One region of the Streptomyces sp. NPDC002054 genome, then DNA from elsewhere that is predicted to be linked to it. Evidence: riboswitches for the same ligand, from Rfam matches in the RefSeq annotation. Region 1 holds a riboswitch; the other holds the start of a gene.
What was found. A riboswitch is a leader RNA that binds a small molecule or an ion and turns the genes downstream of it on or off. The one in region 1 is predicted to bind ZMP and ZTP.
Positions count from the first base shown of each region.

Region 2: another riboswitch for ZMP and ZTP. It lies ahead of glyA (serine hydroxymethyltransferase); the one in region 1 lies ahead of ABT123_RS25120 (bifunctional 5,10-methylenetetrahydrofolate dehydrogenase/5,10-methenyltetrahydrofolate cyclohydrolase).

Region 1 is NZ_JBEOXT010000029.1:56,831-62,705, forward strand. Features, by position in the region: gene ABT123_RS25100 (amino acid permease) at 1-910, shown strand, start outside; gene ABT123_RS25105 (SRPBCC family protein) at 930-1,373, shown strand; gene ABT123_RS25110 (RNA polymerase sigma factor) at 1,455-3,029, opposite strand; gene ABT123_RS25115 (class I SAM-dependent methyltransferase) at 3,257-4,027, opposite strand; ZMP/ZTP riboswitch at 4,094-4,198, shown strand; gene ABT123_RS25120 (bifunctional 5,10-methylenetetrahydrofolate dehydrogenase/5,10-methenyltetrahydrofolate cyclohydrolase) at 4,227-5,090, shown strand; gene ABT123_RS25125 (NACHT domain-containing protein) at 5,523-5,875, shown strand, end outside.
Region 2 is NZ_JBEOXT010000014.1:111,953-117,827, reverse strand. Features, by position in the region: gene ABT123_RS15635 (hypothetical protein) at 1-107, shown strand, start outside; gene ABT123_RS15630 (glutathionylspermidine synthase family protein) at 116-1,309, shown strand; gene rocD (ornithine--oxo-acid transaminase) at 1,323-2,528, opposite strand; ZMP/ZTP riboswitch at 2,641-2,731, shown strand; gene glyA (serine hydroxymethyltransferase) at 2,767-4,032, shown strand; gene trpS (tryptophan--tRNA ligase) at 4,193-5,206, shown strand; gene ABT123_RS15610 (2'-5' RNA ligase family protein) at 5,312-5,875, shown strand, end outside.

The sequences.
Region 1 (5,875 bases):
CGCCAACCTGGCGGGCACCCGCTACGTCGGCGCCGTACAGCTGGTGGCCACGGTCCTGAAGTTCGCCCCGCTGCTGCTGGTGGCCGTCGGCGGCCTGTTCTTCTTCGACCCGGCGAACCTCGGCCCGTTCCGGGCCACCGACCAGAGCGCGGTGGGCGCGGTCTCGGCCTCGGCGGCGATCCTGCTGTTCAGCTACCTCGGCGTGGAATCCGCCGCGGTCAGCGCCGGCGAGGTCCGCGACCCGCGCCGCAACGTCGGCCGGGCCACCATCCTGGGCACCCTGGGCGCGGCCCTGGTCTACCTGCTGGGCACGGTCGCCGTCTTCGGGCTGGTCCCGCACGACCGGCTGATCGACTCCGAGGCCCCCTTCACCGATGCCGTCAACGCCATGACCGGCGGTACCTGGGGCGGCACCCTGGTGGCCTGCGCGGCGGTGATCTCCATGGTGGGCGCCCTGAACGGCTGGACCCTGCTGAGCGCCCAGACCCCGTACGCGGCAGCCCGGGACGGACTGTTCCCGAAGGCCTTCGAGACCCGGCGCCGCGGGGTCCCGGTGGTGGGCGTGGTCGTGACGGTCCTGCTGGCCTCGGCGCTGACCGTCTACAACTACACGGCCGGCTCGCAGGGCGTCTTCGAGGTCCTGGTCCTGATCACCACCTTCACGGCGACCGTCCCCTACCTGCTGTCCACCGCCGCCCAGATCTACTTCCTGGCCTCCGGGCAGGCCGACCGGGTCCACCGCGGCCGGCTGGTGCGCGATGCCGTCCTCGCCGTGCTGGCCTTCGGCTTCTCGATGTGGCTGGTGGCGGGCTCCGGCTACGCCGCGGTGTACCAGGGCGTGCTGTTCCTGTTCGCGGGCGTGCTCGGGTACGCCGTACTGGCCGCCCGCAGGAAGCGCGCGGCGCTCTGACCGGTGGGACGATGAAGGCATGGCAGCGATCAGGGAGACGATCGACATCGACCGCACGCCGGCCGAGGTCTACGCCTATGTGACCGACCCCTCGCACCTGCCGGAGTGGCAGCAGAGCGCGGTGTCGGCGCGCAGGCTGAGCGACGCGCCCATGGGGGTCGGCTCGCGCGTGTCCGTGACCCGGCGGATGGGCAAGCGGGAGTACGCGGGCACGATGGAGGTCACCGCGATGGACCCGCCGCGGAGCTGGCACATGCACGGGGTCGACGGCCCGGTCCGGCCGGACGTCCAGGGCACCATCGAGCCGCTCGCCGACGGCACCGCCTCCCGGCTGACCATCGACCTCGACTTCGAGGGGCACGGGATGGGGCGGGCGCTGGTGCCGTTCGTAATCCGGCCGCACGCCCGCAGGGAGATGGCGCTCAACGAGGCGAAGCTCAAGCTCATCCTCGAAAACCGCTGACGGCGGGCGGCGGGGAGGGTGACATCACGCCGGTGGGCGGGGCCGCAGTGCGGCCCCGCCCACCGGCGTGAGTGCGATCGATCAGTCGAGGTAGTCGCGCAGCACCTGCGAGCGCGACGGGTGGCGCAGCTTCGACATGGTCTTGGACTCGATCTGGCGGATCCGCTCACGGGTCACCCCGTAGACCCGGCCGATCTCGTCCAGGGTCTTCGGCTGGCCGTCGTTCAGGCCGTACCGCATGGAGACCACGCCCGCCTCGCGCTCGGAGAGCGTGCCCAGGATCGACTGCAGCTGCTCCTGGAGGAAGGTGAAGGAGACCGCGTCGGCCGGGACGACCGCCTCGGAGTCCTCGATGAGGTCACCGAACTCGCTGTCGCCCTCTTCACCCAGCGGGGTGTGGAGGGAGATCGGCTCGCGGCCGTACTTCTGGACCTCGATGACCTTCTCGGGGGTCATGTCGAGTTCCTTGCCCAGCTCCTCCGGGGTGGGCTCGCGGCCCAGGTCCTGGAGCATCTGGCGCTGCACGCGGGCCAGCTTGTTGATGATCTCGACCATGTGCACCGGGATACGGATGGTGCGCGACTGGTCGGCCATGGCGCGGGTGATCGCCTGCCGGATCCACCAGGTCGCATAGGTGGAGAACTTGAAGCCCTTGGTGTAGTCGAACTTCTCGACGGCGCGGATCAGGCCGACGTTGCCCTCCTGGATCAGGTCCAGGAAGAGCATGCCGCGGCCGGTGTAGCGCTTGGCCAGCGAGACCACCAGGCGGAGGTTGGCCTCCAGCAGGTGGTTCTTGGCCCGGCGGCCGTCCTCGACGAGGATCTCCAGCTCGCGGCGGTAGGCCGGCTTGTGGTCGTCCTCTTCCTCCAGCTTGTACTCGGAGAACAGGCCCGCCTCGATCCGCTTGGCGAGCTCGACCTCCTGCTCGGCGTTGAGCAGCGGCACCTTGCCGATCAGCTTGAGGTAGTCCTTGACCGGGTCGGCGGTCGCGCCGGCCACCATGACGGTCTGCGCCGGGGCGTCGTCGTCGTCCTCGTCGGACAGGACGAAGCCCTGGCCGCCGGGCTTGGCCGCGTCTTCCTCGGTGTCGTCGGACAGGTCCTCGAAGAGGTCCTCGCCCTCCAGCTCCGGGGTCTCGCCGTCGGCGTCCTTGGCGGTGGTCTTCTTCGCCGCCGTCTTCTTGGTGGCGGTCTTCTTCGCGGCGGCGGTGGTCTTCTTGACCGCGCGCTTCTTCGGCTCGGCGGCGGCCACGTCTTCGGCTCCGGCCTCGACGGCCGCGTCCGGCTGAGCGGATATCGCCGCCGCGGCGGCCGGGGCGGCAGCGGTCTTGCGGGCTCCGATCGGGCGCGGCGGGGTGGCCGCCTTCTTCACTGCGGTGCGGGCCGGCGTCGCCGCGGCCTTGCGGGGCTTCTTCGCGGCGGTCTTGGCAGCGGGGGCCGCGCTGACGTGCAGCGCCACACCCTCCTCGTCCAGGACCTGGTTCAGGCTGCGCAGGACCCGCTTCCACTGGTCCACCGGGATGCGGCCGGCCTCGAAGGCCTGGCGCACGTCGTCACCGTTGATGTGACCCTGCTCGCGGCCACGCTCGACGAGCGCGACGAGGGCCTCGGATTCGGCGATCTCCGGAGGGAACGTACGGGACGGGCTGAGCGACACAAGGAGCCTCTCGTTGCGAACAGATAAAGGACGGGCGGGACATCATCGCGCGGACCTACGGCAACACCCCGAGGGGGGTCGGTATTCCGTCGCCGCGCGAGGACACCTGTCGGTTCATCGCGTGCCCGAGACGATTCGTTACGCACTGAATTGAGTGACCTACGCCACGCTGCCAATGGAAGGCGGTCGACCGGCCCCGCTGACGGGTCCCGGAGCGGCCCGGATCATCAGCCCGGTTTGCGGGCCTCGATCAGGAACCGGGTGGTGTGAGCGACGAACGGCCCTTCCTGCTCGATCCGTTCGTGCAGCTCGCGCAACCGGTCCCGGTAGTGGCCGACCGTGAAGCCGGGCACCATCCAGATCACCTTCCGAAGGAAGTAGACCACGGCGCCGATGTCATGGAACTCGGTCCGCAACCGCTCCGAGCGCAGATCGACCACTTCCAGCCCGGCTTTGGCGGCGTCGGCGGCAGCGTCGTCCGGGTGCCGGCCCCGCCGGACCTCCTCCGGCTGCGGCCCGAGGAAGTACTCGACCAGCTCGAACACGCTGGACGGGCCCACCTGCTGGGAGAAGTAGGTGCCACCCGGTCTCAGTACCCGGGCGATCTCGTCCCACCAGATGGTCACCGGGTGCCGGCTGACGACCAGCTCGAAGGCCTCGTCGCCGAAGGGCAGCGGCGGCTCGTCGGCATCGGCGACCACCACCGCGCCCAGCGGGTGCAGCAGCCGGGTCGCCTTGTCGATGTTGGGCGGCCAGGACTCGGTGGCCACCATCAGCGGCGGCAGCTGCCCGGCCGGGACGGCCCCGGCGAGCACCTCCCCGCCGCCGGTCTGGATGTCGAGCGCCGACCGGACCCGGCCGAGCCGCTCGCCCAGCAGCCGCTGATAGCCCCAGGAAGGACGCTGCTCGCTCGCACGCCCGTCGAGCCAGGAGAAATCCCATCCCTCCACGGAGACCGACTCGGCCTCGGACACGAGATGCTCGAAAGTGGGTGTCATGCCTTGATCGTCCCAGTTGCGGTGTCAGGTATCCAGCGGATTGCCGATGCCGGTCGACTACAGTGGGCGGCGGGCCGTGACTGGCGTTCGGGTGGATCACCACCGGGGAGCGGCCCGGCGTCGACCTGCAAGGGTGTCCGTACGCCGTTGCCGCGCGCCTGGGCGAACCGCGATCCCGCAGCGACGCTCAGGAGACCCCATGACGACTGCCACCGCCCGCCTGATGGACGGCACCGCCCTCGCCCGCCGCATCACCGAGCAGACCGCCGCCCGCGCCGCGCTGATCACCGAGCGCACCGGCACGGCACCCTGCCTGGCCACCGTGCTGGTCGGCGAGGACCCGGCGTCCGTGACGTACGTACGCATGAAGCAGAACCGTTGCGCCAAGGCCGGCATCACCTCCCGGCACGTGGCCCTGCCGGCCGAGACCACGACGGAGGAGCTGATCGCGGTGATCACCGGCCTCTCCGAGGACCCGGAGATCAGCGGCATCCTGCTCCAGCACCCGGTCCCGCACCACATCGACGAGCGCGCCGCATTCGAGGCCATCGCCCCCGGCAAGGACGTCGACGGGGTCACCATGCACTCCTTCGCCGCCATGGGCTTCGGCCTGCCGGGCTTCGTCTCCTGCACCCCGGGCGGCATCATGCGCCTGCTGGAGGCCTACAACGTGGACCTCACCGGCAAGCACGCGGTCGTCGTCGGCCGCAGCGCGATCCTCGGCAAGCCGGCCGGCATGCTCCTCCTGGAGCAGAACGCCACCGTCACCTACTGCCACTCCCGCACCCAGGACCTGTCCTCGATCGTGCGGCAGGCGGACGTACTGGTCGCCGCGGTCGGCAAGGCCGAGTTCATCCGCGGCGAGGACATCAAGCCGGGCGCCGTGGTCCTGGACGCCGGCTACAACGAGGGCAACGTCGGCGACGTCCACTTCCCCTCGGCGGCCGAACGCGCCTCGCTGATCACCCCGGTCCCGGGCGGCGTCGGCCCGATGACCATCGCCGTCCTCCTGGAACAAACGGTCACGGCAGCCGCCACCCAGGCGGGCCTCGACCTGACCTGATCCACCGCCCGCCCCGGGCCTTGCGGCCCGGGGCGTTCCTGGCGGCGGGAGCCTGTATCCGGGCATTGGCTGCTCAGCCTCGACGCCCGCCCTCTCCGTCGGCGCACCCGCAGCATCCACCTTCGGCCCGGTCCTCACGTGCCACGCCGTGTAGTGCAGCCCTCAGCTGGGCAGTTCGCCACCGCTCGACAACCACGGCCCTGCGGTAGCCGATCCATGCTGTGACCACACCAGCCACAGGCGCAGCTGCAAGGAGAAGAGGTGTCCCTGCCTCGAGCAGGCTGTTCGTGATCTCCAGACCCATGGTTCGTCACGGTCCTTCCGGTTCGGTTGCCCCCTGCTGGAGCAGTCCGTCGGAAGAGTCACCCGCCTGGTCAGTTTCCCTCTACGGTAAGGAAACCCGCAGAAATTAGGCTGAGTTGGAGGGGTCTCGTGCCTGGAGGTCGGCCGACACGGGCTGGACGCGAGGGATACCCGGAGCTGGCAGAGCTGGCGGCCTGGTTCGATCAGGCCATCAGGGAGGCGGGTCATCCCAGCGTCAACGCGTTCGTACAGCAGCACACCCTCGACAAGAACAAGGTCTACGAGGTCGTTCGGGGCACGCTACTTCTGTCACTCAATTCGACCGCAGGTCTGGCCAGACTGCTCAAGCAGGACCCGTCGGCCGTGGAGCCGATCTGGCTCCGTGCGCGTGAGGCAATGGACCGGCGGCTCATGGCCGAGGACGAAGGCGCAAGACCACGCGTCACCTCCTGGGCGGAGATCCCGCGGCCAGAGCTCGCACT
Region 2 (5,875 bases), on a different contig from region 1:
ACGGCGGCCACGTCCCCACCGGCAACAAGGTGTCCGGCGGCAGCTTCGACAAGAAGGCCGTCGAGCGGGGCGGCATCGGCGGCGGCTCCTCCTCCAGCGGCGGCTGAGCACCGGCATGCAGCGGCACACCATCGAGCCCCGCCCCGGCTGGCAGCAGACCGTCGAGGAGCAGGGGCTGATCTACCCGCTCACCCGCTACCCGGACGACTCCCTGCGCCCCTACTGGGACGAGAGCGCCTACTACGCCTTCAGCCTCCCCGAGGTGGAGGCGCTGGAGGACGTGGTCGAGGACCTGCACGCCATGTGCCTGGCCGCCGCCGCGCACATCGTGGAGCAGGACCGTTTCGCCGACCTCGGGATCACCGACCCCCGGCTGCGCGAGCGGATCGTGGAGTCCTGGGGCCGCCGCACCGAACAGCCCTCCCTCTACGGCCGCTTCGACCTGCGCTACGACGGCACCGGCCCGGCCAAGATGCTGGAGTACAACGCGGACACCCCCACCTCCCTGGTGGAGGCGGCCAGCCCGCAGTGGTTCTGGATGGAGGAGCGTTTCCCCGGCGCCGACCAGTGGAACTCCCTCCACGAGCGCCTCGTGGACGCCTGGCGCCGCCAGGCCGAGCTGCTGCCGCCCGGCCCGCTGCACTTCGCGCACTCCGAGGCCGACGAGCTCGGCGAGGACCTGATGACGGTCGCCTACCTCCAGGAGACCGCCGAGCAGGCCGGCATCGAAACGCACGCCCTGGCCGTGGAGAAGATCGGCTGGGACCGGCTGTCCGGCCGGTTCGTGGACGAGAAGCTCCGCTTCATCCGCAGCTGCTTCAAGCTCTACCCGTGGGAGTGGCTGGCCACCGACCCGTTCGCCCCGCAGGTCCTGGACACGATGGACAACGGCGGCGGTTCCGGCACCACCTGCTGGATCGAGCCCGTCTGGAAGATGCTGCTCTCCAACAAGGCGCTGCTGGCGGTCCTGTGGGAGCTCTTCCCCGAGCACCCGAACCTGCTGCCCGCCTACCTCGACGGCCCGCGCGAACTCGCCGAGGACGGCGGGTACGTGGCCAAGCCGCTGCTCGGCCGCGAGGGTGCCGGGGTCACGGTCCACGAACCGGGTCCGGACGGGGTGCCGTTCACCCCGCAGGACGGGGAGACGTACTGCTTCCAGGCCCTTGCCCCGCTGCCCGAGTTCGACGGCAACCGCGTGGTGCTCGGTGCGTGGGTCGTCGAGGACGAGGCGGCGGGGCTCGGCATCCGGGAGTCCGCGGGGCTGATCACGGACGAGTACGCCCGCTTCCTGCCCCACGTGATCCTCTAAAGGGATAATTCGGCTAGACGGACAGCTCGGCGCGCAGCTGGTCCAGGCCCCAGTCGAGGTCCTCCTTGCTGATCACCAGTGGCGGGGCGATCCGGATGGTGGAGCCGTGGGTGTCCTTCACCAGCACCCCGCGTTCCATCAGCCGTTCGGAGATCTGCCGCCCGGTGCCGTGCGAGGGGTCGATGTCCACCCCGGCCCACAGGCCCCGCCCGCGGACGGCGGTCACCGCGCCCCCGCCGGTCAGCAGGCCCAGCTCCCCGTGCAGGTGGTCGCCCAGCTCGGCGGCCCGCTGCTGGTACTCGCCGGTGCGCAGCATCGCGATGACCTCCAGGGCGACCGCGCAGGCCAGCGGGTTGCCGCCGAAGGTGGAGCCGTGCTCGCCGGGCCGGAACACCCCGAGCACGTCCCGGTCGGCGACCACCGCCGACACCGGCACCACTCCGCCGCCGAGTGCCTTGCCCAGGATGTAGACGTCCGGGACGACCTCCTCGTGCTCACAGGCGAAGGTCTTCCCGGTGCGCCCGAGGCCCGACTGGATCTCGTCCGCCATGAACAGGACGTTCCGCCGCCGGGTCAGTTCCCGTACACCGCGCAGGTAGCCGGCCGGCGGCACCAGCACCCCGGCCTCGCCCTGGATCGGCTCCAGCAGCACCGCCACCGTGTTCTCGGTGACGGCCGCGGACAACGCGGTCAGGTCGCCGTACGGGACGATCTCGAACCCGGGGGTGTAGGGCCCGAAGTGGTCGCGGGCCTCGTGGTCCGTGGAGAAGGACACGATGGTGGTGGTCCGGCCGTGGAAGTTGTCGGCGGCGACCACGATCTTGGCGTGCCCGTCCGGTACGCCCTTGACTTCGTAGCCCCACTTTCTGGCCGTCTTCACCGCCGTCTCGACCGCTTCTGCACCCGTGTTCATGGGAAGCACCATCTCCTTGCCGCACAGCTCGGCGAGCTGCGCGCAGAAGTCGGCGAACCGGACGTGGTGGAAGGCCCGCGAGGTGAGGGTCACCCGCTCCAGCTGAGCCTTGGCGGCATCGATCAGACGGCGGTTGCCGTGGCCGAAGTTGAGAGCCGAGTAACCGGCGAGCATGTCGAGGTACCGCCTGCCCTCGACGTCCGTCATCCAGGCACCTTCGGCTGAGGCGACCACGACGGGAAGCGGGTGATAGGTGTGCGCGGCGTGCGCGTCGGCGGAGCGGATGGCATCAGCAGTTGTCGACACGGGGTCTCCGTTTCGTCCGTCCTGGCCTGTGACGTGGGTGGCGTCACTTTCTATCGTCGCTCCTCGCCGCGGACGGGGAAAGCGTCCGGGTGTCGGGGCCGATAAGGTGTGCGGTACGCACGGCGACTGGCGTACGGAGATCCAACTCCGGGGGAGTCGTGCGCGCACGTCCGCACACAGGGCCGCTCGCCTGGGCCTCGCGGGGTACGAACCACCATCGACCCCGGAGGAGCCCGCCATGACCGCGCGCCATCCCGCCCTGCTGTCCACCGATCCCGAGCTCGCCGCGCTCGTCGCCGCGGAGGAACGGCTCCAGGCCGACACCCTGCGTCTGATCCCCAGTGAGAACTACGTCTCCGCCGCCGTGCTGGAGGCCTCCGGGACGGTGCTGCAGAACAAGTACAGCGAGGGCTACCCCGGCCGCCGGTACTACGAGGGCCAGCAGAACATCGACCGGGTGGAGGCGCTCGCGGTCGAGCGGGCGAAGGGCCTGTTCGGCGTCGACCACGCCAACGTCCAGCCGTACTCGGGCTCCCCGGCGAACCTGGCCGTGTACCTGGCCTTCGCCCGGCCGGGTGACACGGTGATGGGCATGGCGTTGCCGATGGGCGGCCACCTGACACACGGCTGGGGGGTCTCGGCCACCGGTTCGTGGTTCCGGGGCGTGCAGTACGGCGTGCGCGCTGACAGCGGCCTGATCGACTACGACGCGGTGCGCGAGCAGGCCCTCGCCGAGCGCCCGAAGATCATCTTCTGTGGGGGTACGGCGCTGCCGCGCACCATCGACTTCGAGGCCTTCGCGTCGATCGCGAAGGAGGCGGGCTCGGTCCTGGTCGCCGACGTGGCGCACATCGCCGGCCTGATCGCGGGCGGGGCGCACCCCTCGCCGGTGCCGTACGCGGACGTAGTCTCGACGACCACCCACAAGACACTGCGGGGGCCGCGGGGCGCGATGCTGATGTGCCGGGAGGAGCACGCGAAGGCCATCGACAAGGCGGTCTTCCCGGGCCTCCAGGGCGGCCCGCACAACCAGACGACGGCGGGCATCGCGGTGGCCCTGCACGAGGCGGCCCAGCCGTCCTTCGTGTCGTACGCGCACGCGGTGGTGGCCAACGCGAAGGCTCTCGCGGCGGCGCTGCTGGAGCGGGGCTTCGACCTGGTGTCGGGCGGTACCGACAACCACCTGGTGCTGATGGACCTCACGGCGCAGGGGGTGCCGGGGAAGACCGCGGCGAAGGCGCTGGACCGGGCGGGGATCGTGGTCAACTACAACACCGTCCCGTTCGACCCGCGCAAGCCGTTCGACCCGTCCGGGATCCGGATCGGCACCCCGTCGCTGACCTCCCGCGGGCTGGACGCCTCCCACATGCCACAGGTCGCGGACTGGATCGTGCGGTCCGTCGCCGCAGCCGCAGCCGGGGACGAGCCCGCCCTGGCCGCGATCCGCGCCGAGGTCGCCGACCTGATGGCAGCCTTCCCGGCCCCCGGGCTCCCGCTGTCGTAGCCCTGCGGCCCGCCGTCCTGGGGCGCCGCCCCAGACCCCGCGCCTCAAACGCCGGCGGGGCTGGAGTCGGGCTCCGCCCCGGGAAAGCGGTCGCCCGGCCGGGGTGAGATTCGGCCGCCGGCGGGCCCGAGTGACCCCCCACACCTGAGAGAATGGGTGCATGGCTTCTGATCGTCCTCGCGCGCTCTCCGGTATCCAGCCCACCTCCGGTTCGTTCCACCTCGGGAACTACCTCGGAGCCATCCGCCAGTACGTCGCCCTGCAGGAGACGCACGACGCCTTCTACATGGTCGTCGACCTGCACGCGATCACCATGCCGCAGGAGCCCGCGGCCCTCCGGCAGAACACCCGGCTGTCCGCCGCCCAGCTCCTCGCCGCCGGGCTCGACCCCGAGCGCTGCACGCTGTTCGTCCAGAGCCATGTGCCCGAGCACGCGCAGCTCGGCTGGGTCATGAACTGCATCACCGGGTTCGGCGAGGCCAGCCGGATGACCCAGTTCAAGGACAAGTCCGCCAAGGGCGGCGTCAACAACGCGACCGTCGGACTGTTCACCTATCCGATTCTCCAGGTCGCCGACATCCTCCTGTACCAGGCGAACGCCGTGCCGGTCGGTGAGGACCAGCGCCAGCACATCGAGCTGACCCGGGACCTCGCCGAGCGCTTCAACCAGCGCTTCGGCCAGACCTTCACCCTCCCCGCGCCGTACATCGTCAAGGAGGTCGCGAAGATCTACGACCTCCAGGACCCGGCGATCAAGATGTCGAAGTCGGCGTCCTCGCCCAAGGGCCTGGTCAACCTCCTCGACGAGCCCAAGGTCACCGAGAAGAAGATCAAGAGCGCGGTCACCGACACCGACACCGTGATCCGCTTCGACACGGAGAACAAGCCCGGCGTCAGCAACCTGCTCACCATCTACTCCACCCTCACCGGCACCGCCATCCCGGTCCTGGAGGAGAAGTACGAGGGCAAGGGCTACGGCGCGCTGAAGACCGACCTCGCCGCCGTGATGGTCGATTTCGTCACACCCTTCAAGCAGCGCACCCAGGAGTACCTGGACGACCCGGCGGAGCTGGACGCCGTGCTGGCCAGGGGCGCGGAGAAGGCGCGGGCGGTCGCCGCCGAGACCCTCGCCCAGGCCTACGACCACCTGGGCTTCCTCCCCGCCAAGCACTGACGATCCGAGGACCCTGGCAGGAACGGGGGTGCTGCCCCCACACTGGAGGGCGGCACACTCGGCACACTCGGGCCACAGCCGACACACAGACACGAGGAGACATACGTGGGGACCGTAACGCTCGGCGTTTCGATCGCGGTCCCGGAGCCGTACGGCAGCCAGCTCCAGCAGCGGCGGGCCGGCTTCGGGGACGCCGCCGCGTACGGCATCCCCACGCATGTCACCCTGCTGCCGCCCACCGAGGTGGAGGCGGACCGGCTCCCGGAGATCCGGGCCCACCTCACCGAGGTCGCCGCGGCCTTCCGGGCCTTCCCGATGCGGCTGGCCGGCACCGGCAGCTTCCGCCCGCTCTCCCCGGTGGTCTTCGTCCAGGTGGTCGAGGGCGGCGCGGGCTGCACCCGGCTCCAGGGCCAGGTCCGCGACCCCGAGGGGCCGCTCCGCCGCGAGCTGGCGTTCCCGTACCACCCGCACGTCACCGTCGCCCACGGGATCTCCGAGGAAGCGATGGACCTGGCCTTCGCCGAGCTGGCCGACTATGCGGCCGACTGGGTCTGCGAGGGCTTCGCGCTCTACGAGCAGGGCTCCGACGGGGTCTGGCGCAAGCTGCGCGAGTACCCGTTCGGGCGCGGCCCGGCCGGCGTCCCGGCGCAGCTCGGCTCCCCGGTCGAC